DNA from 3 places in the Nonomuraea sp. NPDC023979 genome. Region 2 is predicted to be linked to each of the others. Evidence: riboswitches for the same ligand, from Rfam matches in the RefSeq annotation. Region 2 holds a riboswitch; each other region holds the start of a gene.
The links. A riboswitch is a leader RNA that binds a small molecule or an ion and turns the genes downstream of it on or off. The one in region 2 is predicted to bind thiamine pyrophosphate.
Positions count from the first base shown of each region.

Region 1 (9,282 bases), on a different contig from region 2:
CGTGCACGGGGACGCCGGTGCCGAGCAGGCCGGGCAGCTCCTCGGCCACGTTCATCGGCAGCCGGACGCAGCCGTGCGAGGCGGGCTGGAGCGGCACCGACAGCGCGCCGTGGAAGGCGATCCCGCCGTTGAAGAAGATCGGGTTGTACAGCTCGCCGAGGTAGGACTTGTGCCAGCCGTCGCGGCGCCAGGTGGTCTTGTACGTGCCCGTCGGGGTGGTGGCCGAGCCGCAGAAGCGCTGCTCCTTGCCCTGCCAGACGGTGGTCTCGCAGTAGGGGATGCCGCTGCCGGAGGAGATGTGGCTGATCAGCCTGGCCTCGCCGCGCACGTATAGGACCAGGATCTGGGTGGTCAGGTTGACCTCGGCGCGGGTCGGCTTGCCGTTGGGGGCCAGGACCTTCGGGGCCTTGGGCGCCTCCAGGGCGGACCAGGTGGCCTTGCCGACGGTGCTGGTCGGCTTGATGCCGTTGACCTTCTGGAACGCCCACACGGCGGCCAGCGTGGTGCCGCCGTAGCGGCCGTCGGCCTTGCCGGGGCGGTAGCCGAGGTCCCGCAGGCGCTGCTGCAGCCAGACGACGGCCTTGCCCTTGTCGCCCAGCTTGAGCTTCTTGTCCGGCGCCGTGACCGGGGCCGAGGCGGCGGCGCCCGCGGCCAGGGGCACAGCGGCGGGCACAGCGGCGGGCACAGCGGCGGCAGGAACGGCGGAGGGAGCGGCTGCTGACGTGTGCGCCACCGTCGTCGTGCCGCATCCGGCGAGTGCGACGGCCCCCGCCGTCAGGAGAGCGGCCATCCCAGGTCGACCCCGCACCGGTATCACCTCTCAAATCATTAACAAACGAATCAACGGACCCTATACCACCACTGGACACGGTCAAGTGATGCTCAACCTGTTTAGAGTGTGCGCATGTCTGAGAAGTTGCCCGCCAACGCGATACGCGTGGAAGCCGCACTCCGGAGCCTGGGAGCGGCCGGCGAGATCGTCGTCCTGCCGGAGAAGGCGCCCACCGCCGCCACCGCGGCGGCCCAGCTCGGCTGCGAGGTCGGCGCGATCGCCAACAGCCTCATCTTCGACGCCGACGGCGAGCCGCTGCTGGTGCTGACCAGCGGCGCGCATCGGGTCGACGTGGAGCTCGTCGCACGCACCGCCGGCGTGCGGAAGGTGCGCCGGGCCACGCCGGAGTTCGTCAGGGAGGCGACCGGGCAGCCGATCGGCGGCGTGGCGCCCGTGGGTCACCCGGCTCCGGTGCGCACACTGGTGGACACCTGGCTGGGCAAGCACGAGGTGGTGTGGGCCGCGGGCGGCCATCCGCACACGGTGTTCCCGACGACGTTCGACGAGCTCGTGCGCATCACCGGCGGCACCCCGGCCGACGTCGAGTAGGCGCGTGACGGCGTGCCGGGCGCGTGGCCCGGACGGGAGTAGGGTGCGACGATGATCGAGTTTCGCGGTGCGGGGCCCGCCGAGTTCGCCGAGCGGCTGGACACGGTGATCGGCATCTACACCGCCGCCATGCGCCCGCCCGCCGAGCAGATCGCCGGCCGCACCACAATCATGCGAAATCATGGGACATATCCCTATTTCCAGTGCTATTTCGCAGAATTGCACGATTCACCCCGTACGGCCAGTCCGCTGGTCGTCGGGTTCGCGTACGGGTTCCGCGGCGCGCCGGGCCAGTGGTGGCACGAGGTCGTGCTGCGGGCCCTGCGCGAGCGCGCGGGCGACGAGGCCGCCGAGGCCTGGATGGGCCACGCCTTCGAGCTGGCCGAGATCCACGTGCACCCCGACTACCAGGGCAAGGGCATCGGCCGCGCGATGATCACCACGCTGTGCGCCGGCCGCCCCGAGCGCACCGCGGTCCTGTCGACGCACGACCGGCCGACGGCCGCCCGCCACCTCTACGCCAGCATGGGCTTCACCGACCTGCTGACCGGCTTCGTCTTCCCCGGCGGCCACGAGGCGTACGCGATCGCGGCCCGCCCGCTCCCCCTCCCGCCGCCCACCGCCTGACGCCTTCCGCCAGCCTCCGCCTGACGCCTCCCGCTGCCCTTCGCCTGACGCGAGGTTTTATCAGGCTTGGCACGGGGCACCAAACATTACAGAGAGCACACGCTCTTTTACTCTCCGATCGCAGGTCCCCTGCCGTCACCCGCCCGGTCCCCCTGCGGGCGGGTGGCGGCGCCGCTCAGCGCAGCACGGGGTTCGCCCTCGGCCGGCCCTTGAGCTCGTGGAAGTGCGGGGTGCCGGCCACCAGCAGCACGCCGTCCCACAGCCGCCCGGCCGCCTCGCCCTCGGGCACGCGGGAGATCACCGGGCCGAAGAAGGCGACGCGCTCCCCCGGTGACGTGGTCACGGCGACGACCGGCGTGCCCGACTCGCCGCCGATCGCGGCCATCGCCCGTGCGTGCGAGGCCCGTACGAGGTCGTCGGACTCGGGGGTGAGCGCCGCGTCGGCGAGGTCCTCCGGCAGGCCGGCGGCCCGCAGGGCCGTCGTCAGGTCGCCGAGCCAGTCCTGGTCGTCGCCGCCGGTGGTCCACAGCGCGGTGTAGAGCCGGCCGAGCGCGTCGGAGCCGTAGCGGTCGGCCACGGAGGCGCACAGCCGGGCGGGCACCCACAGGTAGCCCTCCGGGTCGCCCTCGGGATCGTCGTCGCGGCCCTCGTTGAGCACCGACAGGCTCATCACGTGCCAGCGTGCCTCGACCGGCCGCACCCGGGTCACCTCCACGAGCCAGCGGGAGGTGAGCCACGTGTAGGGGCAGGACGGGTCGAGCCAGAAGTCTGCGATCATCCGTCCAGTCAACAGGAGATCAGCCCGGGACGGGCGCCGGCTCGATCCGCTGGAACACCTCGCGCGAGGCGCTGGAGCGGTTGAAGGTGATGAAGTGGATGCCGGGGGCGCCCTCGTCGAGCAGCCGCTGGCACAGCTCGGCGCCGTGCTCGATGCCGAGCGCGCGGACGGCGGCCGGGTCGTCGGCGACGGCCTCGAAGCGGGCCGCCACGTCGGGCGGGAACGGCGCGCCGGACAGCTGCTCGGAGCGGGCGATCGTGCTCATCTGCGTCACCGGCATCACGCACGGGATGATCGGCGTGTCGCAGCCCCGGGCCGCCACCCTGTCGCGCAGCCGCAGGTAGTCGTCGGCCTGGAAGAACATCTGCGTGATCGCGTAATCGGCCCCGGCGCGGCACTTGCGCACGAAGAACTCGGTGTCGGACTCGATGGACGGCGAGCGCGGGTGCTTGTAGGGGAAGGCGGCCACGCCCACGCAGAAGTCGCCGGCCTGGCGGATCAGCCGCACCAGCTCCTCGGCGTAGAGGACGCCCTCGGGGTGCTGGACCCACTCGCCGCCCGGGTCGCCGGGCGGGTCGCCGCGCACGGCCAGGATGTTGCGCACCCCGGCGTCGGCGAAGCGGCCGACCAGGTGGCGCAGCTCGCGCACGGAGTGGTTGACGGCGGTGAAGTGGGCGACGGGCGTCAGCGTGGTGCCGCGCGCGACCCGCTCCACGATGTCGACGGTGCGGTCCCGGGTGGTGCCGCCCGCGCCGTAGGTCACCGAGACGAACGTCGGCCGCAGCGACTCCAGCTCCCTGATCGCCTTCCACAGCTGGCGCTCGCCCTCGTCGGTCTTCGGCGGGAAGAACTCGAAGGAGAACGACCGGCCGCCGGAGGCGAGCAGCTCCCGGACGGTGGGGACGCGATCGGGCAGGACGGAGGGTCGACCAAGGGCCATGCGACAAGATTACCCGGTGGCCGCGCGGCGCCCGACTCTCTACCTGCTCGGTATAGCCGATATGTCCGGCCACTAGTCTCAAGGCATGAGCACAGACGCCGCGAAGATGGACAACCTGCGCGCCCAGGTGGACCGTCGCATCAGGCAGTTCGTCGAACGGCAGTTGCCCGTCACCGGCGACCCCGACCTGGAACCGCTGCGCACCGCCGCCGACGAGCTGCTGGCGGGCGGCAAGAGACTGCGCCCGGCCTTCTGCTACTGGGGCTGGCGAGGCGCCGGAGGCGGCGACGTGCCGGAGATCTTCACCGCCGCCGCCTCGCTGGAGCTGCTGCAGGCCAGCGCCCTGGTGCACGACGACGTGATGGACAAGAGCGACCTGCGCCGGGGCATGCCCGCCGCCCACCGGCGCTTCCAGACGCTGCACGAGAAGTCGGGCTGGCACGGCTCGGCCACGCAGTTCGGCGAGGGCGCCGCGATCCTGCTCGGCAACCTGCTGCTGATCTGGTCGGGCGAGATGTGGCGCACCAGCGGCCTGCCCGCGCGGGCGCTGGCGGCGGCCCAGCCGGTGCACGACCACATGCGCACCGAGCTCATGTGCGGCCAGTATCTCGACCTGCTGGAGCAGGCGCACGGCGAGAACACCTTCGACTCGGCGCTGCGCGTGGCCCTGTACAAGAGCGGCAAGTACTCCGTCGAGCACCCGCTCCGTCTCGGCCTGGCGCTCGCCTCCGGCGGCCTGGAGCCGTGGATCGACGAGCTGTGCACCACGTACGGCACCCGGGTCGGCATCGCCTTCCAGCTGCGCGACGACATCCTCGGCGTGTTCGGCGACCCCGCGCAGACCGGCAAGCCGGCCGGCGACGACCTGCGCGAGGGCAAGCGGACGATGCTGGTGGCGCGCACCCTGGCCGCCGCCACCCCCGAGCAGGCCGGCGTGGTGCGCCGCCTGCTCGGCGACCCCGCGCTCGACGAGCCCGGCGTGGCCGCGCTGCGCGAGATCATCGAAGGCACGGGCGCGCTGCGGGCGTGCGAGGACATGATCGGCGACTATCTCGGCGAGGCGCTCGCCTCGCTCGACCAGGCGCCGATCACGCCCGAAGCCCGCACCGCGCTGGCCGGGCTCGCCGTGGCGGCTACGTCGCGGCGGACGTGAGCCGCTTGGCGAACTCGGCGGCGGCTGCCCCGGGGTCGTCGGCCTCGGTGATGGCGCGCACCACCACGACGCGGCGGACCCCGTAGGACATGACCTCGTCCAGGTTGGCCAGGTCGATGCCGCCGATGCCGAACCAGGGCCGGTCACTGCCGAGCGCCGCCGCGTGCCGGAGCAGCGACGGGCCCGGCGCGTGCCGGCCCGGCTTGGTCGGCGTGGGCCAGATCGGCCCACAGCAGAAATAGTCGACGCCCTCCTCCACCGCCGCGGCGGAAGCCTCGGCGGCGGAGTGGGTGGACCGACCGATGACGATGTCGTCGCCGAGCATTTCTCGCGCGACCGTCACCGGAAGGTCGTCCTGCCCCAGATGGAGCACGTCAGGCCGGGCGGCGAAGGCGATGTCGGCCCGGTCGTTGACCGCCAGCAGCCGGCCGTGCCGGTCGCAGGCGTCGCGGAAGACCTCCAGGAGCGCGAGCTCCTCGCGCGCCTCCAGGCCCTTCTCCCGCAACTGGACGATGTCCACGCCGCCGGCCAGCGCCGCGTCGAGGAACTCGGCCAGGTCGCCCCTGTCACGCCGCCCGTCGGTGCACAGGTAGAGGCGGGCGTCAGAAAGCGAGGGCTTGGGCACGGCGCTTGACCTCGGTGTGACGACCGGCCTTGATCGCCTGAACGGGCGACCCCGGCAGCGAGTCGTCAGGGGTGAACAGCCAGCGCAGCGCCTCCACATCGTCGTACCCGGCGTCGCGGAGCACGGTCAGCGTGCCCGGAAGGCCTTTCACCACGTCCTTTCCGTCGAGGAACACCGCGGGCACCTGTGGCCCGCCGCTGCCGCGGCGCACGCCGAGCAGCTTGTGATCCTTGAGGAGTTGCTTGGCCCGTCCCATCGAGAGGTCGAGGCGCTGGGCCACTTCGGGGAGAGTGAGCCACTCGTCAACGAGCTGGTCGGTCTCCCGGTCGATCTGTGCAACAGAAAGCGTCACGAAACCACAACTACCACATGCCGCGCTTGCTCAAACAACACAATCCCGTAGGGGTACATCTGGATCTACCAGGCGTTCCGCGTCCAGACGACGGCCCTCCTGGATGATCCGGCGACCCTGCACGAGGTCGCGGGGCCGGTCGACGGCCAGCACCGCCGCCAGCCCGCCCTCCGCCGTCAGCCAGCAGGCCGACCACTTGCCCTCAGGACCGCCCCGGTAGAGCAGGCGCTCGCCCGCCGGGTGGTGGCCGGCGTACTGCACCATGTGGCCGAACTGCTCCGACCAGAAGTACGGGACCGGATCGTACACGGCCTCCTCGCCCAGCAGCGTCGCGGCGGCCACCTCCGGGGCGCTCAGCGCGGTGTCCCAGTGCTCCACGCGCAGCCGGGTGCCGTAGCGGCTCGACCACCAGGCGGCGCAGTCGCCCACCGCCACCACGCCGGGCAGCGACGTGCGCAGCCGCTCGTCCGTGACCACGCCGTTGTGCAGGTCGACGTCCGAGCCCGCCAGCCACTCCACGGCCGGGCGGACGCCGATGCCCGCCACCACCACGTGCGCCTCCACGAACCCGCCGCCGACCAGCTCTACGCCGCCCTCGTCGACCGACGCGACCATCGTGTCCAGCCGCAGGTCGATGCCGTCGTACCAGCTCTCCGTCCGGGCGCCGATCTCCTCGCCGACCGCCTGCGCCAGCGGGGTCCGGCCCGCCTCCAGCACGGTGACGGCGCAGCCGGCCCGGCGGGCGGCCGTGGCCACCTCCGCCCCGATCCAGCCCGCGCCCGCGACCACCACCCGCGCGCCCGGCACCAGGCGGGCCCGCAGCTCCAGCGAGTCGTCCAGCGTCCGCAGCACGTGCTGCGGGCCGTCACCCGGCAGCGGGATCGGCTCCGCGCCCGTCGCGATGACCAGGCCGTCGTAGCCCAGCTCGCCCTCGGTCGTCTCCACCACGCCCGCGCGCAGCGACTTGGCCGAGACGCCCGGCCGGAAGTCCACCTCCAGCGCGTCCAGGTCGGAGTCGACGAAGCTGGAGTCGGCGGAGCCCAGCAGCACCGCCTTCGACAACGGCGGCCGATCGTAGGGCCGGTGCCGTTCCTGGCCGATCAACGTGATCCGGCCGCCGAACCCCCGTGCCCGCAGCGCCTCGACGCTGCGCACGCCCGCAAGACCCGCTCCCACCACCACGACGCGATTCACGTTCATGACCATAACGGGGGCGGTGCCGCGGCGTCGCACCGAGGCCGTAGGCTGGGGGACGTAAGACGCGCGGGAGTCCGGCCGTAACCGGGCTGAGAGGAAGGCTTCACCGGGCCTTCGACCGCAAGACACCTGATCCGGATCATGCCGGCGAAGGGAGCGGACATGGACGTGATCGTGGGCGGCGGAGTCGTCGGACTGTCGATCGCCTGGCGCCTGGCCCGCTCGGGCCGCGCCGTCACCGTGGTCGACCCGGCCCCCGCTTCGGGCGCCTCCCACGCCGCGGCCGGGATGCTGGCGCCGGTCAGCGAGGTGACCTACACCGAGGAGCCGCTGCTCCGGCTCGGCATCGCCGCCCTGCGCCGCTGGCCCGCCTTCGCCGCCGACCTCACCGCCGACGCCGCCCTTCCCCCTGGACGGACCGGCGCCCACCCGAGCGGCCCCACCGCCGCCGGCGCGCCCCTGCCCTCCGGGGGCGCCTCCCTGGGCGGAGCTCCCGCGGGATCCGGCAGTGCGGCACGGGCCGGGGGTGCGAGCGGTCCCGCCGTCTCCGGCCCCGGCAAGGCGTCCTCCCACGGGGGCGCCGCGGTTGACCCGTTCGGGGGGCTTCCGCTGCTCGGCGGGGTGCCGGCCGAGGGGCGGGACGTGCTGGATCTGCGGTCCGACGGGACGCTGGACGTGGCGTTCGGCGGGGACGACCTGGCCGCGCTCGGGGAGCTGGCCGCGTTCATGGAGAAGCTCGGCCTGCCGGTGGAGCGGCTGACCGGGCGCGAGTGCCGGCGACTGGAGCCAATGCTGGCGCCGTCCGTGCGCGGCGGTCTGCTGGCGCCAGGCGACGCGTGGGTGGACCCGCGCCGCGTCACCGCCGCCCTGCTCGTGGCCCTGGAGCGGCGGGGCGTCCCGCTGGTACGGGAGCGCGTGGCGGGGCTGTCGCGCGAGGGCGGCCGGGTGACCGGCGTACGCCTGGAGTCCGGGGAGGAGATCCGCGGCGAGCGGGTGGTCCTGGCCGCCGGGGCGTGGAGCGCCGGGCTGACCGACGTTCCGGTACGGCCGGTCAAGGGGCAGATCATGCGCCTGCGCTCCCCCGAGCCGCTGCTGGGCCGGTGCGTGCGCGGGATGGTGCACGGCACGCCGGTCTACCTGGTGCCCCGGGGCGACGGGGAGCTCGTGGTCGGGGCCACGCAGGAGGAGCTCGGGTTCGACACCCGGGTGACCGCCGGCGGGCTGTACGAGCTGCTGCGCGACGCCAGGGAGCTGGTCCCGGGGGTGACGGAGCTGGAGGTCGCCGACGTGGTGGCGGGGCTGCGGCCGGGCACGCCGGACAACCTGCCGATCATCGGCCCCGGCTCGGCCCCGGGGCTGGTGCTGGCCACGGGGCATTTCCGGGGCGGGGTGCTGATGGCCCCGCTCACGGCCGCGATCCTGCAGGGCGAGGAGGGCGACCTCGCGTCCCTGTGCTCACCCGCTAGATTTCGGGATATTTCATGAAATTGCTGATCAATGGAAGTACGCACGACGTGGCTGACGGCATGACCGTCGCACAGGCCGTACAGACCCTGACCACCGCCACCACCGGCGTCGCGGTGGCCGTGAACGACGAGGTCGTCGCGCGCGGCGCGTGGGAGACGACGGCGCTGCGCGACAGCGACCGCGTGGAGGTGCTGACGGCGGTGCAAGGTGGATGACCTGATCATCGCCGGGGAGAAGTTCTCCTCCCGGCTCATCATGGGCACCGGCGGCGCGCCGTCGCTGGAGGTGCTGGACCAGGCGCTGGCCGCGTCGGGCACCGAGCTGACGACGGTGGCCATGCGGCGGCTCGACCCGGCCGCCCGCGGCTCGGTGCTGGACGTGCTGCGCGAGCGCGGCATCAAGGTGCTGCCCAACACGGCGGGCTGCTTCACCGCGGGCGACGCGGTGCTGACGGCCCGGCTCGCCCGGGAGGCGCTGGGCACCTCGTGGGTCAAGCTGGAGGTCATAGCCGACGAGCGGACCCTGCTGCCCGACCCGATCGAGACGTTCGACGCGGCCGAGCGGCTCGTGGCCGACGGGTTCACCGTGCTGCCGTACATCGGCGACGACCCGGCGCTGGCCCGCCGGCTGGAGCAGGCCGGGTGCGCGGCGGTGATGCCGCTGGGCGCGCCGATCGGCTCCGGGCTGGGCATCCGCAACCCGCACAACATCGAGCTGATCGTCGAGGCGGCCGGGGTTCCGGTCATCCTGGACGCGGGCATC
Region 1 covers NZ_JBEZZG010000007.1:236,409-245,690, reverse strand. Annotated here, with positions in the region: gene AB0G11_RS16380 (L,D-transpeptidase family protein) at 1-790, opposite strand, end outside; gene AB0G11_RS16375 (YbaK/EbsC family protein) at 905-1,381, shown strand; gene AB0G11_RS16370 (GNAT family N-acetyltransferase) at 1,433-2,008, shown strand; gene AB0G11_RS16365 (disulfide bond formation protein DsbA) at 2,184-2,786, opposite strand; gene metF (methylenetetrahydrofolate reductase [NAD(P)H]) at 2,806-3,726, opposite strand; gene AB0G11_RS16355 (polyprenyl synthetase family protein) at 3,812-4,879, shown strand; gene thiE (thiamine phosphate synthase) at 4,860-5,504, opposite strand; gene AB0G11_RS16345 (Rv2175c family DNA-binding protein) at 5,482-5,856, opposite strand; gene AB0G11_RS16340 (FAD-dependent oxidoreductase) at 5,887-7,056, opposite strand; TPP riboswitch at 7,110-7,226, shown strand; gene AB0G11_RS16335 (FAD-dependent oxidoreductase) at 7,216-8,538, shown strand; gene thiS (sulfur carrier protein ThiS) at 8,535-8,735, shown strand; gene AB0G11_RS16325 (thiazole synthase) at 8,728-9,282, shown strand, end outside.
Region 1: it holds a riboswitch for thiamine pyrophosphate, as region 2 does, so the genes downstream of both, AB0G11_RS16335 (FAD-dependent oxidoreductase) here and thiC (phosphomethylpyrimidine synthase ThiC) in region 2, are expected to answer to the same signal.

Region 2 (9,282 bases):
CAGGACCAGCCGATAGCGCTCCGGGTCGAAGTATTCACGCCAGCGCGGCCCGGCCCCGGACCCCGGCCCGCCGTGCACGATGACGGCGGGCTTGCCGTCGGGGTTGCCGCTCACCTCCCAGTGGACGAGGTTGCCGTCGCCCACGTCGAGCATTCCCTGGTCGTACGGGTCAATTCGCGGATACATGGTCGCGCTCCTCCCGATGGGGCTCAGATCTAACAGCGCTGTTATATTAGCCCCATGACCGCGAGCCTCGGCACGCTGCTGCGCCACCTTCACGACCTGATGGACTCCGCCATCGCCGCCACCTACGCCGAGCAGGGCCTGGAGGGATATCGGCCGCGCTTCTCCCCCGCCGTCCGCGCCCTGGCATCCGCCGGGCCGATGGCCATCCGCGACCTCGCCGACGCCACCGGCGTCACCCACTCCGCCGCCAGCCAGACCGTCGAGCAGATGCGCCGCGCCGGCTGGGTCACCCTCGCCAAGGGGAGCGACGCCCGCCGCCGCATCGTCCACCTGACCGACCAGACCCGCCGGGCGCTGCCCGCCATCGAGGCCGAGTGGGCCGCCACCGAGCGCGCCGTACGCGCCCTGGACGCCGAGCTGCCCATGCCGCTCACCGACGTCCTCCAGGCCGCCGCCGACGCGCTCAGGCGCCGCCCCTTCCACGAGCGCCTGTCGTCAGAGGCCGGTAAAACGGGCTGATCTTGTCGGTGGGGCCTGCGATAGTGAGCGGGTGGTTCACACCTTCTCCCTCCTGCCCTGCCATGTCCGGGAGCTGCCCGCCGGGGCGATCGAGCTGATGCCGATCGTGCTCCCCATGACGCTCACCAGCGTCCAGCGCCGCGAGCTGGCCGCGATCCTGCTCCACGGGCTCGACGACCCCTCCCCCGTCGAGCCGGAGCTGTGCGCCGTCTGACCGTTCAGGCGCCGATCCGCGCCAGCGCGCCGTCCCTGGCGCACAGCTCCCGATAGCGGCCCGCGTGGAAGACCAGCGGGTCGCCCTCCTGCCACTCGAAGTGCTCGACCTCCCCCACCATCACCAGATGGTCGCCCGCCTCCTGCGCGCTCACCGTACGACAGGCGAAGAACGCCAGCGCGCCCGCCAGCGCCGGCAGCCCCGTGGGCGTCAGCCGCGTCGCCACCCCGTCGAACTTGTCTGGAGCCGGCCTGCTGAACCGCCGCGACAGCTCCTCCTGCCCGGCGGCCAGCACGTTCACCCCGAACCGGCCGGCCCGCAGGAACGCGGGCGCGCTCGGCGCCCGGCTCGACAGGCACCACAGCACCAGGGCCGGGTCCAGCGACACCGAGGCGAAGGAGTTCACCGTGAGCCCGGCGCGCTCGCCGGGCAGGGCGGTGGTCACCACGGCCACCCCGGTGGCGTAGCGGCCGAGCGCGTCACGCAGCGCCCTCATGACGACACCTCGGCCAGATAGCGCCGGGCGCTGTCCGGGTCCATGAACCACTCGGCGAAGTCCGTCGGGTCGTCGAAGCCGTTGACGAAGCGCGAGGCCACCTCGGGCAGCGACCCGGCCGCGCCGAGGATCTCCAGCACGTGCGGCGGGGGCGGGGCGAGCAGCGCGTTGGTCCAGTCGGTGACGTGCCGCGCCTGCTCCCAGAACCGCTCGAACGTGCGCTCCATCCACGCCTGGTCGAACGGCCGGTCGCCGTGCTCCAGGATCGCCTGGAGGTAGGCGGCGGCGCACCGGGCCGCGTTGCCCGCGCCCTGGCCGGTGATGGGGTCGTTGAGCACCACCACGTCGGCGACGCCCAGCACCGGGGCGCCGGTGGGCAGCACCGCGACCGGCCGCCGCACGGTCGGCGCGAACCGCCCGGTCAGCGTGCCCATCGCGTCGGTCAGCTCGATCCCGTCGCACCGGGCGGCCTCCCACGGCAGGAACGTCTCCAGAATCGACCGGCTCGTGGCCAGGTGCTCGGCGGGGGTGCGCACCTCGCCCCAGCAGTCCATCGGGCCGCCCGGGACGCCCTCGAACACCATGATCTCGCACGGGCCGGTCACGGTCAGCGCGGGGAAGACGAAGTACTCGCCCACGCCCGGGATCACGTTGAAGCACACCGCCGAGTGCTCCGGCCTGGGCGTCAGGCCGGTGACGTAGGTGAGCGCGAGCGTCCGCTGCGGTGCGTCGTAGGGGGACCTGGCGGCGTCCCGCTCGAACAGCGAAGCGATCTTGCCCTTGCCGGCGGCCACCAGGACCAGGTCGTGCGTGGCGGCGTAGGTCTCCAGGTCGGCGGGCGTCACGTCGCGGATCTCGACCCGGCCGCCCAGCTCCTCCACCTCGGCCAGCCAGGCGGGCATCTTGACCCGCTGGTCCACGCTGCGGGCGGGCTCGCGCAGCCGGGCCGCCCAGCCGATCGCCTGGCCGCCGTCGGGCCCCGCGACGGCGAACCGGATGCCGTCGATGGGCGGGCAGTGCGGCCAGTGGTCCAGGCCGAGCGCGCGCTCGTGACCCAGCGTGGTGCCGAACATGGCCTGGCTCGACATGACCCGGCCGTCGCGGATGTCGTCCGGGGTCCGGTTGGAGACCACGGTGACGTCGTAACCGTTCTTCAGCAGCCCGAGCGCCAGGTGCAGTCCAGACTGCCCGGCGCCGACGATCAGAATCTTTCGCATACCGGGAACGGTATTTTCCGGCCCCCCGGCCGAGCCATCCACTGAGCGCGGATCCCGTCCGCTGGACGCGGAGTCAGCTCAGCCGCAGCGTGGCCGAGGGCGCGCGGCCGTACCTGTCGCGGTAGGCGGCGGCGAAGCGGCCCTGGTGGAGGAAGCCCCAGCGGGCGGCGACCGTGGTCACCGTGCACCGGGCCGGGTCACCCGCCAGCAGCTCGGCGTGCACCCGGGCCAGCCGCACGTCGCGCAGGTGCGCCATCGGGGTGATCCCGAGGTGGGCGCGGAAGCCCTCCTGGAGCGAGCGGACGCTCACGGCCACGGCCCGCGCCACGTCGCCGGTGGTGATCGGCAGGTGGGCGTGCTCGTCGATGAACGCCATCGCCCGGCGCACCACCTTGGGCACCGCCGCGGGACGGGGCGCGATCAGCCGGCCCAGGTAGTTGGACGGCTGCGTGGTGACGAGGCTGAACAGCAGGGCGTTCTCCAGATGGGCGGCGGCCAGCGGCTGCGCGCCTCCGGTCTCGGCGGCGCCGACGAGCAGCCCGGCCATCGCCCGCCAGCCCTGCCCCCACGCGCCGGTCAGGTCCACGCCCAGGTCGAACACCACCGGCTCGGCGACCGGCTCGCCGAGCAACTGCTCGACCGCGCCTTCCACGGCCTGCCGGTCGAACTTGACGATGAGCTGCGGGCAGCCCGCGCCCCAGCGCATGTCCAGGCGCTCGGTCGGCGACGGCAGCGAGGCCAGCCCCGGCGTCGAGACGATCTCCTGGCCGCCGCACCGGATCAGGCTGCGCCCGGCGATCGGGATCTGCACCAGGTAGAAGGACTCCAGCTCGCCCGGCTCGATGCGCACCTCGGCGCCGTAGTCGAGGTAGCTGACGCGCACGGAGCCGAGCTGCGCGGAGTTGAAGCGGGCGGCCAGCAGCCCGGCGTCGCCGGTCACGTCCAGCCGGTGCGGGCAGAACACCCGTCCGACCTGCTCCCGCACCTCGTCGAGATCCGAGCTGGCGAACAGCGGGCTGTTGCCGAGCAGAACACCGTCCATGCCCGATCATCGACATGATCTGCGGCAGCGTTCCAGGCAAAAATGCACAGATCAGGGGAGCCGGCTCCGATACACCTTCCTGGCGCGTTCGTACAGGTCGAGGTGGTCGCCGTACTGCTCCTCGGTGTCGAAGCGGCCGAACTCGCGCACCACCTCGGCCAGCCGGTCCAGCCAGGCCAGGCACCAGCGCACGTCCTCCTGCCGGGCCACATGCCCGCCGGCCACGTCCAGGTAGACCGGGCTGGTGTGCCGGGCGGGCCCTGCGCGAGCACCCCGTCGGCGGTGCGGATCTCCAGCGTCTCGACCTCGGGCCCGATCGAGGTCACCGCGATCTCCACCCGCTCCCCCGGCGCGACGTCCAGCGTGGCGCCGGGCCCCTCGCCGTTCACCGTGAGCTCCAGCCACGGCCCGGTGGTGGTGAACGTGCGGCAGAGCAGGATCGCCTCGGCGTAGGACTCGGCGGTCAGCGGGCCGTCGACGCGCGCGTACACCCGCTCCCAGCCGGGCGGGGCGGAGGCGGTGGCGCGGAGTCGAGCAGCAGCGCCGTGCGGAACTCGCCGAAGGCCACCCGGGTGACGGCCCGCAGCTCGTGCCCGGGAAGCGCTCGGCGAGCTGGCGCAGCGCCGGGCCCCAGTAGTCGTGGCGCCGGTCGAGGAAGACCGTGGCCCGGGCCTGGGTCACGTACGCCAGCGGCTCCTCGCCCCAGCACGGCCCGTGCCTGTCGCGCAGCATCCGGTACTCGTCGAGTGCGGCGGCCACCGGGGCCGGCATCAGCGGTTCACCGCACATCGGGATACCTCCGGGCGTCACCGAGATAAGCTGAAAATGGCCAGAGCAATTGTCGTGCCATATAACCGCAGCTTAATAAGCTCAATGATCCGACATGGCGTATTTCTCATTGCGCCGGCACGACACTTCGCGATATTCATCAGCCGTGATCCCGGTCAAGGTGTTTCGCGCCGCCGCGTTCGTCCTGGAGAAGACCTCCCGCATGCAGGTGGGCAGGGCGTGGCACGACCCCGCGCTGGACGTGGCCCTGCGCCGCGTCCGCGCCGGGCGGCTGGAGCGCGGCCTGGACCTGATCAGGCAGGCCCGCGACGACCACGAGCTGCGTGCCCTGCGCGTCACCGAGCTCGCCACGGCCGCCGAGGCGCACCTCGACGCGCTGGAGCGGCTGGCCGGCGACGACCCCGACGCGCTGCTGTGGCTGGGCGCGGCCCGGGTGCAGCACGCCTGGGAGCTGCGCGACGACCTCACCGGCCGTTTCCACGAGCAGCTCGCCACCGCCGCCGGGCCGCTGCGCCGGGCCGCCGAGGCGGACCCCGGAGACCCGGTGCCGTGGGACGTCCTGCAGTGGCAGGCCATGGGCCTGGGCGACCGGGACGAGCTGGACCGCCTGTGGGAGGAGCTGACCAGCCGCGCGCCCCGCCTGTTCGCCGGGCACTACACCCGCGCCCAGGCGCTGTGCGGCAAGTGGCACGGCTCCGACGAGGAGGTGCTGGCCTTCGCCCGCACCGCCGCGGCCACCGCCGGCCCCGGCGACCTGGTCACCGCGATGCTGCCGCTGGCCCACTTCGAGGTCGCCTGGAGCGAGATCGCCGCCTCGGGCCGCGACGCCCAGGAGGTGCTCGAAGCGCACTTCCGCGACCCGTACGTGGCCGAGGAGCTGATCGACGCCGTCGACACCTGGCACGCCAGGCCCCGGCCGCACCCCCGGTCCGTGGAGGCGATGCACCTGTTCGGCGCCGCCTTCTACTACGGCGGCCACCACGCGCGCGCCCAGAGCCTGCTCATGAACGCCGGCCGCCGCGTCCCGGAGATCCTGCCCTGGTCGGCCGGCTCGCTCACCCCCGGCCGCCGCTACGCCCGCGCCCGCCGCGAACTCGGCCTCGACTGAGCCATAAACGGCCGCCACTAATTCGGCCGATCTTGCATGACTTTCTTCGCCGGGTTACGTTGACCGGGTCCAACGCGGGAGCCCGGTGCGACCGGGCTGAGAGGACGGCTGCCCAGCCGCCGACCGCCAGAACCTGCTCCGGGTAATGCCGGCGAAGGGAGTTGCGCGATGAGCGACGCGCGTTTTTCCAAGGTCTACACCGGGGATCTCCGCGTGCCGATGCGCGAGATCAGACTGTCTAACGGCGAGCGCGTCCGCCTGTACGACACCTCGGGCCCGTACACCGACCCGGAGGTCACCGTCGACCTGGCCCGCGGGCTGGCGCCGAGGCGCGCGGAGTGGATCCGCGCCCGCGCCGGCGGGCCCGTCACGCAGGTGGGCTGTGCGCGGGCCGGGACGACCACGCCCGAGATGGAGTTCGTGGCGGTCCGGGAGGGCGTCGAGCCGGAGTTCGTCCGGCAGGAGGTCGCCGCGGGCCGGGCCATCATCCCCGCCAACGTCAACCACCCCGAGTCCGAACCGATGATCATCGGCCGCAACTTCCTCGTGAAGATCAACGCCAACATCGGCAACTCGGCGGTCACCTCCTCGATCGCCGAGGAGGTCGAGAAGATGACCTGGGCCACCCGGTGGGGCGCCGACACGATCATGGACCTGTCGACCGGCCGCGACATCCACGCCACCCGCGAGCGGATCATCCGCAACTCCCCCGTCCCGGTCGGCACCGTGCCGCTCTACCAGGCGCTGGAGAAGGTCGGCGGGCAGGCGGCCGAGCTGTCGTGGGAGGTGTTCCGCGAGACGCTGATCGAGCAGTGCGAGCAGGGCGTCGACTACATGACCGTGCACGCCGGCGTGCGCCGCGCGTTCGTCCCGCTGACCGCCGGGCGCAAGACCGGCATCGTCTCCCGGGGCGGCTCGATCATGGCCGCCTGGTGCGTGGCCCACGGGCGCGAGAGCTTCCTGTACGAGCGCTTCGCCGACATGTGCGAGATCTTCGCCGCCTACGACGTGTCGTTCTCGCTGGGCGACGGCCTGCGCCCGGGCTCGATCGCCGACGCCAACGACGAGGCCCAGTTCGCCGAGCTGCGCACGCTGGGCAAGCTGACCAGGATCGCCCGCGACCACGACGTCCAGGTGATGATCGAGGGCCCCGGCCACGTGCCCATGCACAAGATCAAGGAGAACGTCGACCTCCAGCGCGAGATCTGCGACGACGCCCCCTTCTACACGCTCGGCCCGCTGGTCACCGACATCGCGCCCGGCTACGACCACATCACCTCGGGCATCGGCGCCGCCATGATCGGCTGGTACGGCACCGCGATGCTCTGCTACGTCACCCCCAAGGAGCACCTCGGCCTGCCCAACAGGGACGACGTCAAAACCGGCGTGATCACGTACAAGATCGCCGCGCACGCCGCCGACCTCGCCAAGGGCCACCCGCAGGCCCAGGCGTGGGACGACGCGCTGTCGGACGCCCGGTTCGAGTTCCGCTGGGAGGACCAGTTCGACCTGTCGCTCGACCCGGCCACCGCTCGGGCCTTCCACGACGAGACGCTGCCCGCCGAACCCGCCAAGAACGCGCACTTCTGCTCGATGTGCGGGCCCAGGTTCTGCTCGATGCGGATCAGCCACGAGCTGCGGGACCTCACGGGACGATGACGGCCCGGCCGACGATCTCGTTGTCGTGCAGGCGCTGGTACGTGCGCGGCGCCTCGTCGAGCGAGTGCGGCTCCACGCGCACGCCGATGGCGCCCGACCGGGCCAGCGCCAGCACCTCGATGAGCTCGTCCCGGCCGCCCCAGTAGGGGACCGACACCGCCATCTCGTACGGGCCGCTGCCGAACCCGACGGGCAGGCGGCCGTCGGCCACCCCGACGATCGTCACGTCCGAGCACACCCCCGCGCACGCGCCCGCCAGCGTCACGGTGGGCTGGATGCCGACGAAGTCCAGCACCAGGTCGGCGCCCAGCCCGCCGGTCAGCTCCCGCACCCGGCCGGCGGCGGCCTCGTCGGAGATCACGGTCTCGTGCGCGCCGATCTCCCTGGCCAGCTCCAGCTTCTCCTCGCTGATGTCGAGCGCGATCACCCGCGTCGCGCTCATCGCCCGCAGGATCTGGACCGCCATGTGGCCCAGCCCGCCCGTCCCGATGACCACCGCCGTGCTGCCCGGCACCAGCTTGGCCAGGCTCCGCTTGATCGCGTGGTAGGGCGTGAGCCCCGCGTCGGTCAGCGGCGCCGCCTGCGCCAGGTCCAGCCCCTCCACCGGGACCAGGTGACGGACGTCGTCGACGATCATGTACTCGGCCATGGCGCCGGGAGCGCCCAGGCCGGGCGGCTTGATGGCGAGGTCCTGGGCCCGGGTGCAGTAGTTCTCCGCGCCCCTGGAGCAGTTGCGGCAGGTGCCGCACCCCCACGGCCCGTACACGACCACGTCCTGGCCCACCTCGACGCCCGTCACCCCGTCGCCGAGCGCCGCCACCGTGCCCGCGCCCTCGTGGCCGAGGATCAGCGGCAGGCTGCCCCCGACGAGCAGCGGGTTCTCGATCACCGCGATGTCCGAATGGCACATCCCGGACGCCCTGACCCGGAGCAGCACCTCACCGGGAGCCGGCTCGGGGTCGGGCACCGTCACGACCTCGGGCATGCTCCCCTGGCCGGCCAACTGGACAGCTTTCATGCCTCTCCTCGCTTCCCGAGCCCCTCCCCCGGTACATGCCACGTTCCGGGCGGCCGAAATCCCGAGCTCAGAACAGCGTCGGCGGCTCGGCGGGCATCGGCTCGGGCAACGGCTCCAGCCCGGGGACCCGGGCCCGTACCTCGTCGTGGAAGCGCCGGGCGAGCGGCAGCGCCTCGGCGTTGTCCGGCGTGTGCACGAACACCGTCGGCGAACGGCCCTCGCGCAGCCACCCGGCCACCGTGCCGACCCAGCCCTGCCAGCCCGCCACCGTCCGGTCCACGTCGTCCCTGCCCAGGTAGCGGACGATCGGCCGGTCCGTCAGCGCCCGCGCCCGGCGCGGGACCCGCGGCTTCTTCGTCCACGCGTCACGCTCGGCGTCGCTGGTCGGCGGGCTGCCGAACAGCGTCGTGGTGTCGAACGGCACCCACTCCGCGCCCGCCCCCGCCAGCACCCGCTCCAACTGCCCCACGGCCCGCTCGTCCTCGAAGAACGCCCGATGCCGCACCTCCACCGCCGGGCGCAGCCCCGCGGGCAGCCTGCGGAGGAACGCGGCCAGCGCGCCCAGGTCACCCGGCCCGAACGACCCCGGCACCTGCACCCACAGCGCGTGCACCCGGGGCCCCAGCGGCTCCATCGCGTGCAGGAACGCCCCCAACTCCTCCTGCGCCCCCGTCAGGCGGCGCTCGTGCGTGATCGCCTTCGGCAGCTTCACCACGAACCTGAACCCCGGATCGGTCTGGGCCGCCCACGTCTCCACCGTGCTCCTCGACGGCGTCGCGTAGAACGTCGTGTTGCCCTCGACCGCGTTGCACCACGTCGCGTACGCCCGCAGCCGCTCGCCCTGCGCGAGCGGATGGGGGAGGAACCGACCCTGCCACGGCGCGTGCGTCCACATCGCACAACCCACATGAAGCCGCATGCACCCGACGCTATCGGGTCTCCGCACCGGCCCGCCGGTTCGCGGCGCGGGCCGTGACGGCGCCCACCGCGCAGACGAGCGCGAACCCGAACAGCACGTACCGGGCCGAGGTCAG
Region 2 covers NZ_JBEZZG010000034.1:58,251-67,532, forward strand. Annotated here, with positions in the region: gene pip (prolyl aminopeptidase) at 1-186, opposite strand, end outside; gene AB0G11_RS39445 (MarR family winged helix-turn-helix transcriptional regulator) at 241-705, shown strand; gene AB0G11_RS39450 (hypothetical protein) at 737-919, shown strand; gene AB0G11_RS39455 (flavin reductase family protein) at 924-1,415, opposite strand; gene AB0G11_RS39460 (styrene monooxygenase/indole monooxygenase family protein) at 1,412-2,632, opposite strand; gene AB0G11_RS39465 (AraC family transcriptional regulator) at 2,706-3,674, opposite strand; gene AB0G11_RS39470 (hypothetical protein) at 3,726-3,899, opposite strand; gene AB0G11_RS39475 (hypothetical protein) at 3,921-4,127, shown strand; gene AB0G11_RS39480 (hypothetical protein) at 4,609-5,571, shown strand; TPP riboswitch at 5,636-5,748, shown strand; gene thiC (phosphomethylpyrimidine synthase ThiC) at 5,740-7,230, shown strand; gene AB0G11_RS39490 (NAD(P)-dependent alcohol dehydrogenase) at 7,217-8,248, opposite strand; gene AB0G11_RS39495 (DUF72 domain-containing protein) at 8,316-9,167, opposite strand; gene AB0G11_RS39500 (MFS transporter) at 9,178-9,282, opposite strand, start outside.

Region 3 (9,282 bases), on a different contig from region 2:
TCGTAGCGGTAGCCGACCCCCCAGACCGTGACGATCCTTCGCGGTTCGGTCGGATCCGGCTCGATCTTCTCGCGCAGCCGCCTGACGTGCACGGTCACGGTGGAGGAGTCGCCGAACGACCAGCCCCACACCTGGTCGAGCAGCGCCGAGCGGCTGAACGCCTGGCGGGGGTTGCGCATCAGGTAGGCGAGCAGGTCGAACTCGCGGGCGGTCAGCATCACCGACTCGCCGCCGAGCCGGACCTCGTGCGCGCCCACGTCCACGACCAGGTCGCCGTCGCGGAGCACGCCGGTGCCGGCGGTGACGGCGGCGCCGCGGGCGCGGCGCAGCACCGACTGCACGCGCAGCGCCAGCTCGCGGGGGCTGAACGGCTTGGTCACGTAGTCGTCGGCGCCGGTCTCCAGCCCGGCCACGCGGTCGATCTCCTCGCCGAGCGCGGTCAGCATGATCACGGGCACGGGCCAGCGCTCCCTGAGCTTCCTGCACACCTGGAGGCCGTCGAGCTTGGGCAGCATCAGGTCGAGCACCATCAGGTCGGGCGGGCTGGCCAGCGCGCGGCGCAGTGCCTCGGCGCCGTCGCCGACGCACTCGACCTCGTGCCCGTCGCGCTCCAGGTAGCGGGCGACCACCTCGGACACGGTCGGATCATCCTCGACCACCAGGATTCGGGTGCTCACCCCTGCACGGTACGGCGCGGACCTGATCGGGCGGCACCCGCGTCATCGGTTCGTAAGGGTCGCAGATCGTCCCGGCAGGACGTACGGTGGCCTCATGGGTCGAGTAATCATGCTCGTGCTGGGCGCACTGCTTGCGCTCTTCGTGTTGTTCAACTTCATCGTCCCGATGGTTCTGGGGCTTCTGAAGGTCGCTCTCATCATCGGCGTCGTGGCCGTGCTGGTGTTCATCGTGGTCACGATGGTCGGTAAGTCCTCGTCGGCACGGTGACGCTCTTCCTGTTCGATCCGTGGCTCATCGCCGTGACCATGGTCGCGGTCCTGTTGCTGGCCTCCTGGGCCGCCAGGCTGCTGCCTGTCCTCGGCGGTGAGCCGTCCGGGTTTCCGCTGGTCTACGCGCGGCGCACGGCTTTCCAGCGCCAGCGCGATCCCGACGCGGCCGGGCGGCCTCGGCCGCGAGCGCCATCGGCGCGCCCCGCTTTCCGGTAAGCGGGGCTCATCCGAGCCCTGAGGTTCTCTCCCATGAGAAGGGCTCATGATCGACTCACTTGTCACGTTCGTCATCGGCATGTCCGGGGGCCACGCCGCGCTCGGGATCGTGCTGTTCACGCTGGCGGTGCGGCTGCTGTTGCTGCCTCTGGCCGTCAAGCAGGCGCGTAGCGCCCGGGTCAGGGAACGGCTCGCGCCCAGGCTGCGGGCGCTCCAGAAGCGCTATGGGCGCGATCCGGCGAAGCTGGCCGGCGAGACGCGCGCGCTCTACGCCAAGGAGGGCACGTCGCCGTTCGCCGGGATCCTGCCGGGGCTGGCGCAGTTGCCGTTCATGTGGCTGATGTACCGGGTGGCGACGCATCCGACCGCGCTGGCGGGGCACGACCTGTTCGGCGCGCCGCTCGGGCAGCACGTTGCCGCGATAACGGTGAATTACGGTCTGTTCAGCGTGCCGGTTTTGGTCTTTACACTCGTCATCACTCTGATGGCGCTGGTGGCGTGGTGGATGTCACACAAGACCAAGGCCATGATGACCGAGGAGCAGCCGGAGCTCATGCGCCGGATCATGCCGCTGCTGCCGTTCGGCTCGCTGCTGGCCGCGGCGGTGCTTCCCCTGGCCGCCGGGCTCTACCTGCTCGTGTCGACGGCCTGGACGGCCGGAGAGCGCGCGGTGCTGGCTACCCGGCCTCTCTGAGCGCGTGCACCTGCCCGTTGTTCACGGTCCCCGTGGGCGCGGGCAGGATCGCCCACACCGTGGTCGTGTCGCCGTCGTGGCGAACCCCCCAGCTCTCCGCGACGTACTCGACGATGCCCAGCCCACGGCCGCCCAGCGACGACAGCGCCGGCCGGCCCGCCCGCGGCTCGGTCGCCGCTCCCCCGTCGCTCACGGCGACCTCGATGTGATCGTCGCTGCGCAGCCAGGTCACTTTCACCATGCCCGACGGCAGCGGATGCGCATGCCTCAACGCGTTGCTCAGCAGCTCGCTCACCACGAGGACGGCGTCGTCGATCGCGGCGGTGAACACCCCGCAATCCTGCAGGTCGGTGCTCAGACGCTGGCGGGCAACGGCGACGCTGGACGGCGCGTACGGCAGCAGCACCACGCTTGACACACCCACCTCCCCGCTCCCAGTGCCCCCCGCGGGAACACTCCCCGGTACGACCGAAATGCCCCGTTACTCAATCCCAGAAACCGCATCTCGATCACAGCTTGTACACATCGGACGATAGATCAGCTCAACCGTGACCACCTCGTTACCGCATCGGTGTGTCGGATCCGATAGGGGATGCACGCTTGAGCACGAGTCTCATACGGGTGCCGCCGCCGGGCCCCGAATGGGCGCTCACCTCGCCGCCCTGGGCCCTGGCCAGGCTCCGCACGATGTAGAGGCCTAAGCCGACCCCGCCGAACCGTCTTCGGTCACCGCTGTCGACCTGCACGAACCGTTCGAAGATCCGCTCCCGGTCGGCCGGCGCGATGCCCACGCCCTCGTCGTCGACGACCACGACCAGCGCGCCGTTCTCGGGCCGGGCGGAGACGCTGATCAGGCCGCCCTTCGGCGAGTACTTGAACGCGTTCTCCAGCAGTTGCGCGAGCACGATGTCGGTGGCCAGCGCGTCGCCCATCGCGAGCGGCAGCCCGTCGGCGACGCTCACCTCGACCCGGTGGCTGTCGGACAGCACGGGTAAGCCCAGCGTGGCCGCGCGCACCCGCTCGGCCAGGTCGAACGGCTCGTCCCTGACCACCTGCTCCTCCGCGCCGGCCCGCGCGCCCAGCAGCAGGTGGTCCATGAGCTGCCCGAGCGACCTGGACCGCTCGGCGATCGTGTGCACGGCGGAGCGGCGCTCGGCGTCGCTCAGCTTGTCCCAGCGGGAGTCGAGCGTGCTGGCGAAGCCGCGCACGATCGTGATCGGGGTGCGCAGCTCGTGGCTGGTCGTGGCCAGGAACAGGTCCTTGGCCTCTTCCAGCTCCTTGGCCGCGGTCACGTCGCGGAAGTCGACGACCAGCTCGCCGGTCTCCTGGATGCGCGCGCCCACCACGTCCAGCCAGCGCCCGTCGGCGAGCTGGACCGTCAGCTTCTCGCCCGGGGCGGGCTGCGGGAACGGCGGCGGCTGCCCCACGGCCTCCTCGGCCGGGACGGCGGTCAGCCGGGCGGCGGCCGGGTTCCAGCGCAGCACCCGCCCCTCGCGGTCGAGCACGGCGATGCCGTCGGCGCTGGCGTCGAACACTGCCCGCTCGTGGGCCCGCTGCCGCACCGCCTCCTGGTAGGCGACCGCGTTGCCGACGGCGATGCCGGCGTGCCCGGCCAGCAGCTCCAGCAGCTCCAGCTCCAGGTGGCCGGGCTTGCGCCGGGCGAACAGCGCGTAGAGCGCCCCGTACGGCCGCCCGCCGACGGCCGCCAGGCCGAGCGCGACCGTGTGCAGGCCCTTGAGGCTGGACCAGACCAGGCTGTCGAGCCCCTCCGACTCCAGCAGCACGGTCTTGCCGGTGCGCAGCAGCTTGCCGACGAGGCTGTTGTGCAGGTCGGTGGTGGTGCCCTTGGGCACGTCGGGAAGCTGGTAGGTGCTGACCAGCCGCAGCCGGTCGCCCTCGATGAGCACGAACCCGCCCGCGTCGGCCCCGGTGAGCTCGGTCAGGCTGGCCGAGATCCGGTCGAGCACGGCGGGCAGCTCCAGCTCGGCGTTGATGTCGCCGACCACGTCGGTCAGCCGCCGCACCAGCCGGGCGCGGCGGGCCATCCGGTTCTTGGCCGCGTCGTCGGCCTGCACCAGGTGGTGGACGCACACGTAACCGGCGACGGCGCTGCCGATGCGCAGCGCGCTGATGTCGACCCGGACGTCCAGCACCTCGCCGTCGCCGCGCACGCGCTTGGTGCGCAGCGAGACCTGCCCGCCGGTGCGCACCCGCTCCAGCACCGCATGGTGCTCGGCGGTCAGCTCGTCCGGCACGATCGGCGCCCGGCGGCCCAGCATCGTGGCCGCCGTCAGGCCGAAGAGCCGCTCGGCCGCGGCGTTCCAGACCAGGACGGTCTGGTCCCGGTCGAGGACCACGACGGCGTTGGGCGAGCTGTCGAGCACGGCACGGGCTATGTCATCGTCACTCCCAGCCCATTCGTCCCCCACGACTCCATAGTGCCCCCGGCGTGGCGGCCTTGTCGGGCGATCCGTCCGATACGCTGCGGTCACGGCGTTTCCAACAGGGGGTGAAGGCATGTCGGACGACATCGACGCCCTGTTGCGGGTGACCTCCGCCACCTATCGAGGCGACGGGCCGCCCGATGTCGCGTTCGGCACGTACGACGGCGCGGTCGGGCGGATGATCATCGCGGTGACGGGCCGCGGCATCATCTCGTGCAGCTTCGAAGACGAGCAGGACGTGTACGAGCGCGTCACCAACCACGTGGGCCGGCACATCGCCCCCAATCCGAGACGGCTCGACCCGGTGCGCCGCGAGCTCGACGCCTACTTCTCGGGGCGGCTGCGGGCCTTCGCCACGCCGGTCGACCTGGCCCTCGCCACCCCCTTCGCGCGCACGGTGCTGCAGAAGACGATGGCGGTGCCGTACGGGACGACCACGACGCTGGAGAGCATCGGCGAGCTGATCGGCAGGCCGCGCGCCCTGCGCGCGGTCGGCAACGCGCTCAGCGCCAACCCGGTGTGCGTGGTGGTGCCGTGCCACCGGGTGGTGCGTGACGACGGCGGGCTCGGCGACTACGCCGGGGGCGAAGCCGCCAAGCGCCACCTGCTCAACGTCGAGCGCCGCGCCGCCTGATCGCGCCGAGCGCCAGCGTCACCAGGGCCGCCACGAGGGCGGCGCCGAGCGCGCCGTTCATCCACGGCTGCCGCTCGAAGCCGATCGCCTCGCGCGCGGCGGCCCAGATGCCGTCCCACTGCTCCACCGTGGGCGTGGAGGTCGTCAGCCAGTAGGCGGCGAAGCCGAGCGCCCACGGCGCCAGCATGGACCAGCGGGCCGGGGCGTCCTCGGCGGTGTTCCACCGGGTGGCGCCGCCGAGCAGGAAGTAGTCCACGGCCAGCACCGCGAACATCGGCACGAACACCGCGCCGATCACGCCCAGGAACGCGCCGTAGGAGGTCACGTCGACCACCAGCGCGATCGCGACGGTCAGCACGCCGATGGCGACGCTGAGGATCCGCCGGTCCACCCGGGGCATGAGGTTCTGCAGCGAGACGGTGGTCGAGTAGACGTTCGCGAACGACTGGTCGGCCTCGCGCAGCACCAGGATGCCGAAGAACACCGCGCCCAGCGGCACGGCCACGAACGGCCCGAACACGGCGGTGCTGTCGTTCTGCACGGCGGCGGCCCCGGCGATCGCCACCGCGTAGACGCCCAGCCCCAGGCAGGCGACCTGGGCGAGCGTGTAGCCGCCGACGACGCCGGTGAAGGCGGCCCGGCTGGAGCGCGAGTGCCTGGCGAAGTCGGCCGCCAGCGGCACCCACGACACCGACAGCGCGATCACGTAGTCGACGGCCGGCGCGAACGCGGTCCAGGACCCGCCGCTCTGCGGGGGCGCGTCGCCCAGGAACTGGAACGTGAACCAGATCAGCGCCACGATCACCAGGGCCGTGATGTAGCGCCGCAGCAGCCTGATGGCGCCGAGCGGCCAGATCGTCAGGGCCGTGGTCAGCACCCCGGCGACGATCACCCACACCGCGTACGGGACGGTGTCGCCGAAGACGGCCATCGCGCCCTGAGCGATGACCCAGAGCTCGAACGCCCCCCAGCCGATCATCTGGATGATGTTGAGCACGGTCGGCACGTACGAGAGCCGGGCCCCGAACAGCCCGCGCAGCAGCACCATCGCGGGCTGGCCGGTCTGGGTCCCGGGGATGGCCGACAGGCCGACCATCGCGGTGCCGATCAGGCTGCCGACGACGGCGGCGGCCAGCGCGGCGGTCAGGCTGAGCGGTGCGTTGCCCAGCGGGTCGAGCAGGAACAGGGCGCCCGAGAACCCCAGGAGGCTGACGGCCAGGTTGGCCCAGAGGGCTCCCTGGTCGAGGACTCCGAGGGTTTTGGGGGCGGCCCCTTCAAGAGTGAGAGGGACTTCGTCGTCGCGGACGTCATGCGCCATCGCACTGCTCCCTACGCCGGCATTACCCGGACAGGTTCATGCGGTCGGCGACGGCCTCGGTCGCCCTCTCAGCCCGGTGCGCCCCGAGCTCCCGCGTTGTGTAATTTTCCGCCGCGCATTATGCCAGTTTTCAGGCTACGAAGGGAGTCTGTCCTGTTTCGCTGACCATGGGGCGCTTGTCGTGAGCCCATGCCTGCATGCCGCCGTCGACGTTGACCGCGTCGCGGCCGATCTGGTTGAGCCAGGCGGCAACCTGGAACGACCGGCCGCCCACCCGGCAGACGACGTAGACCTGGCGGTCGGCGGGGACCTCCTCGACGCGGGCCTGGATCTGCGTCATCGGGATGTGGACCGCCTCGGGGGCGTGGCCCGCGTCCCATTCGTTCTGCTCGCGCACGTCGAGCAGGTAGGCGCCTTCTGGGACATCGCGTGCCTCGACTTCTGGAACCGTCATGCCTCCATCATCCCGTGCCTCGCGTCGTAGGCCGCACGCGCTTCGGCGATCTCCTGCTGGTGGGTCTCGGTCCAGGTCACCAGGGCCTTGATGGTCTCGTGCAGGGTGCGGCCGAGCGGCGTGAGCGCGTAGTCGACCCGGGGCGGCACCACCGGGTGGACGGTGCGGCTGACCAGGCCGTCGCGTTCGAGCTTGCGCAGGGTCACGCTGAGCATGCGCTGGCTGACGCCGTCGATCTCGCGGCGGAGCTGGGAGAAGCGCAGGCTTTCGCAGTCGAGCATGGCGATGACCAGCAGTGACCACTTGTCGGCGACGCGGTCGAGGATCTGCCTGACCTCGCAGCCCTCGCGGGCGTCCCAGTGGCGGACGTCGAAGTCGGCGTCGGTGGTGGTGCTGTCGACGTAACCAGGTGACTTCAAAGTGCCGTCTTCCATGTCGATCCATGCTGCCGCATGATTCTGACGGTTACAAGAGATAACCGACATGCGAGAACGTAACCACTGGAGTTTGATCATGCGTGCATCCGAACGGCTGACAGGCCGCCCGCTGGGCGTGCTGCTGGTGCTGTGCGGAACGATCTTCCTTGAGGGCGTCGACGTGGCCATGCTGAACGTCGCCCTGCCCGCCATCCGCGCCGACCTCGGCGTGTCCACGAGCGTGCTGAGCGGCGTGGTCACCGCGTACGTGCTCGGCTACGGCGGTTTCACGCTGCTCGGCGGCCGGGCGGCCGACCTGCTGGGCAGGCGGCGCATGTTCCTGTTCTGGCTGACGGTGTTCCTGGTGTTCTCCGGGCTCGGCGGGTTCGCGAACGAGGGCTGGGTGCTGCTGGTCGCCAGGTTCGTGACCGGGGTGGCCGCCGGGTTCATGACCCCTGCCGGGCTCTCGTTGATCACCACGTCGTTCGCCGAGGGCAGGCAGCGCAACAAGGCGCTGCTCGTCTACGCCGGGACGGGCGCCGCCGGGTTCGCGCTCGGCCTGGTCATCGGCGGCCTGCTCACGGCGGTGGGCTGGCGCTGGGTGTTCTTCGCGCCGGTGATCCTGGCCGCCGCCATCCTGCTCGCCGCCGTCGTGCTGATCAAGGAGCCGGCCGTCCCGCGTCCCGCCGGTGGCCGCTTCGACGTGCCGGGCGCGGTCACGATGACCGGCGGCATGATGCTGCTGGTCTACGGCGTCGTACGGCTGGAGCACCCAGGCGAGGGCTGGGGCTGGACCGTCGCCGCGTTCGCCGGCGCGTTCGCGCTGCTGGCGGCGTTCACCGCGATCGAACGCCGCTCGGCCGACCCGCTGGTCCGCCTCGGCGTGTTCAGGTCGGCCTCGCTCGTGCGCGCGAACGTGGTCGCCACCCTGCTCACCGCCTCGTTCATGGGCTTCCAGTTCCTCGTCACCCTCTACCTCCAGGAGCTGCGCGGCTGGACGCCCATCCAGACCGGGCTCGCGCTGCTCATCGCCGCCGCCGACGTGCTGCTCGCGCCGACGCTCACGCCGGTGCTGGTCAACCGCTACGGCAACGCGCGGGTGATCCTCGGCGGGCTGCTGTCGGGGGTGGTCGCCTTCGCGATGTTCCTCGGCGTCGGGATGGACTGGACCTACGCCGCGATGGTGCCGTCGATGCTGCTGATCGGGCTGATGTTCGCCTTCGTGTACGGGCCCGTGACCATCGTGGCGACGGAGGGCATCGCCGAGCACGAGCAGGGGCTGGCCGGCGGGCTGATCACCTCGTCGTTCCAGTTCGGCGCGGCGCTCGGGATCTCGATGGTGACCGTGGTGAACGTGGCGGCGCTCGACGGCGGCGCGAGCGGCATCGACGCCGTGCGCGCGGCCCTGGTGGTGCCGGTGCTGGCCACGCTGGTGTCGGTCGTCGTGGTGGCCTCCGGGCTGCGCCGCCGGACCCCGGTGCCCGTGGAGGCGTGAGCTACTTCAGCAGCTTGGACAGGCGGCGGTCGGCCAGCGGCTTGCCGCCTGTCTGGCAGGTCGGGCAGTACTGCAGCGAGGAGTCGGCGAACGACACCTCGCGGATCGTGTCGCCGCACACGTCGCACGGCCGGCCGGTGCGGTTGTGCACGCGCAGCCCGGACTTCTTCTCGGCCTTGAGGTCCTTGGCGGCCAGCCCGCGCGCCCGCTCGACGGCCTCGTGCAACGTCGTGACGATGGCCTCGTGCAGGTCGGCGATCTGGGCGTCGGTCAGCGACGACGCGATCTTGAACGGCGACATCCGGGCGGCGTGCAGCACCTCGTCGGAGTAGGCGTTGCCGATGCCGGCGATGACCTTCTGGTCGCGGAGCAGGCCCTTGATCTGGGTGCGGTTGCCGCCCACGATGGCCTTGAGCGCGTCGATGGTGAAGGTGTCGGCGAGCGGGTCGGGGCCGAGGGCGGCGACGCCGGGCACCTCGTCCGGATTTTTCACCACATAGACGGCCAAGCGCTTCTGCGTCCCCGCCTCGGTCAGCTCGAACCCGGGCGCCAGGCCCAGCTCGTCGGGCGCCAGCCGCACCCGTACGGCCAGCGGGCCCTTGCCCGGACGCACCGGCTTGGCGCCCGACAGGTCGTCACGCCAGCGCAGCCAGCCCGCCCGGGC
Region 3 covers NZ_JBEZZG010000028.1:86,784-96,065, reverse strand. Annotated here, with positions in the region: gene AB0G11_RS36020 (response regulator transcription factor) at 1-677, opposite strand, end outside; gene AB0G11_RS36015 (hypothetical protein) at 787-945, shown strand; gene AB0G11_RS36010 (DUF6412 domain-containing protein) at 942-1,163, shown strand; gene yidC (membrane protein insertase YidC) at 1,210-1,857, shown strand; gene AB0G11_RS36000 (ATP-binding protein) at 1,841-2,275, opposite strand; gene AB0G11_RS35995 (ATP-binding protein) at 2,418-4,241, opposite strand; gene AB0G11_RS35990 (methylated-DNA--[protein]-cysteine S-methyltransferase) at 4,375-4,935, shown strand; gene AB0G11_RS35985 (cytosine permease) at 4,910-6,253, opposite strand; TPP riboswitch at 6,245-6,358, opposite strand; gene AB0G11_RS35980 (rhodanese-like domain-containing protein) at 6,384-6,707, opposite strand; gene AB0G11_RS35975 (helix-turn-helix domain-containing protein) at 6,704-7,141, opposite strand; gene AB0G11_RS35970 (MFS transporter) at 7,221-8,618, shown strand; gene AB0G11_RS35965 (DNA-formamidopyrimidine glycosylase family protein) at 8,620-9,282, opposite strand, start outside.
Region 3: it holds a riboswitch for thiamine pyrophosphate, as region 2 does, so the genes downstream of both, AB0G11_RS35985 (cytosine permease) here and thiC (phosphomethylpyrimidine synthase ThiC) in region 2, are expected to answer to the same signal.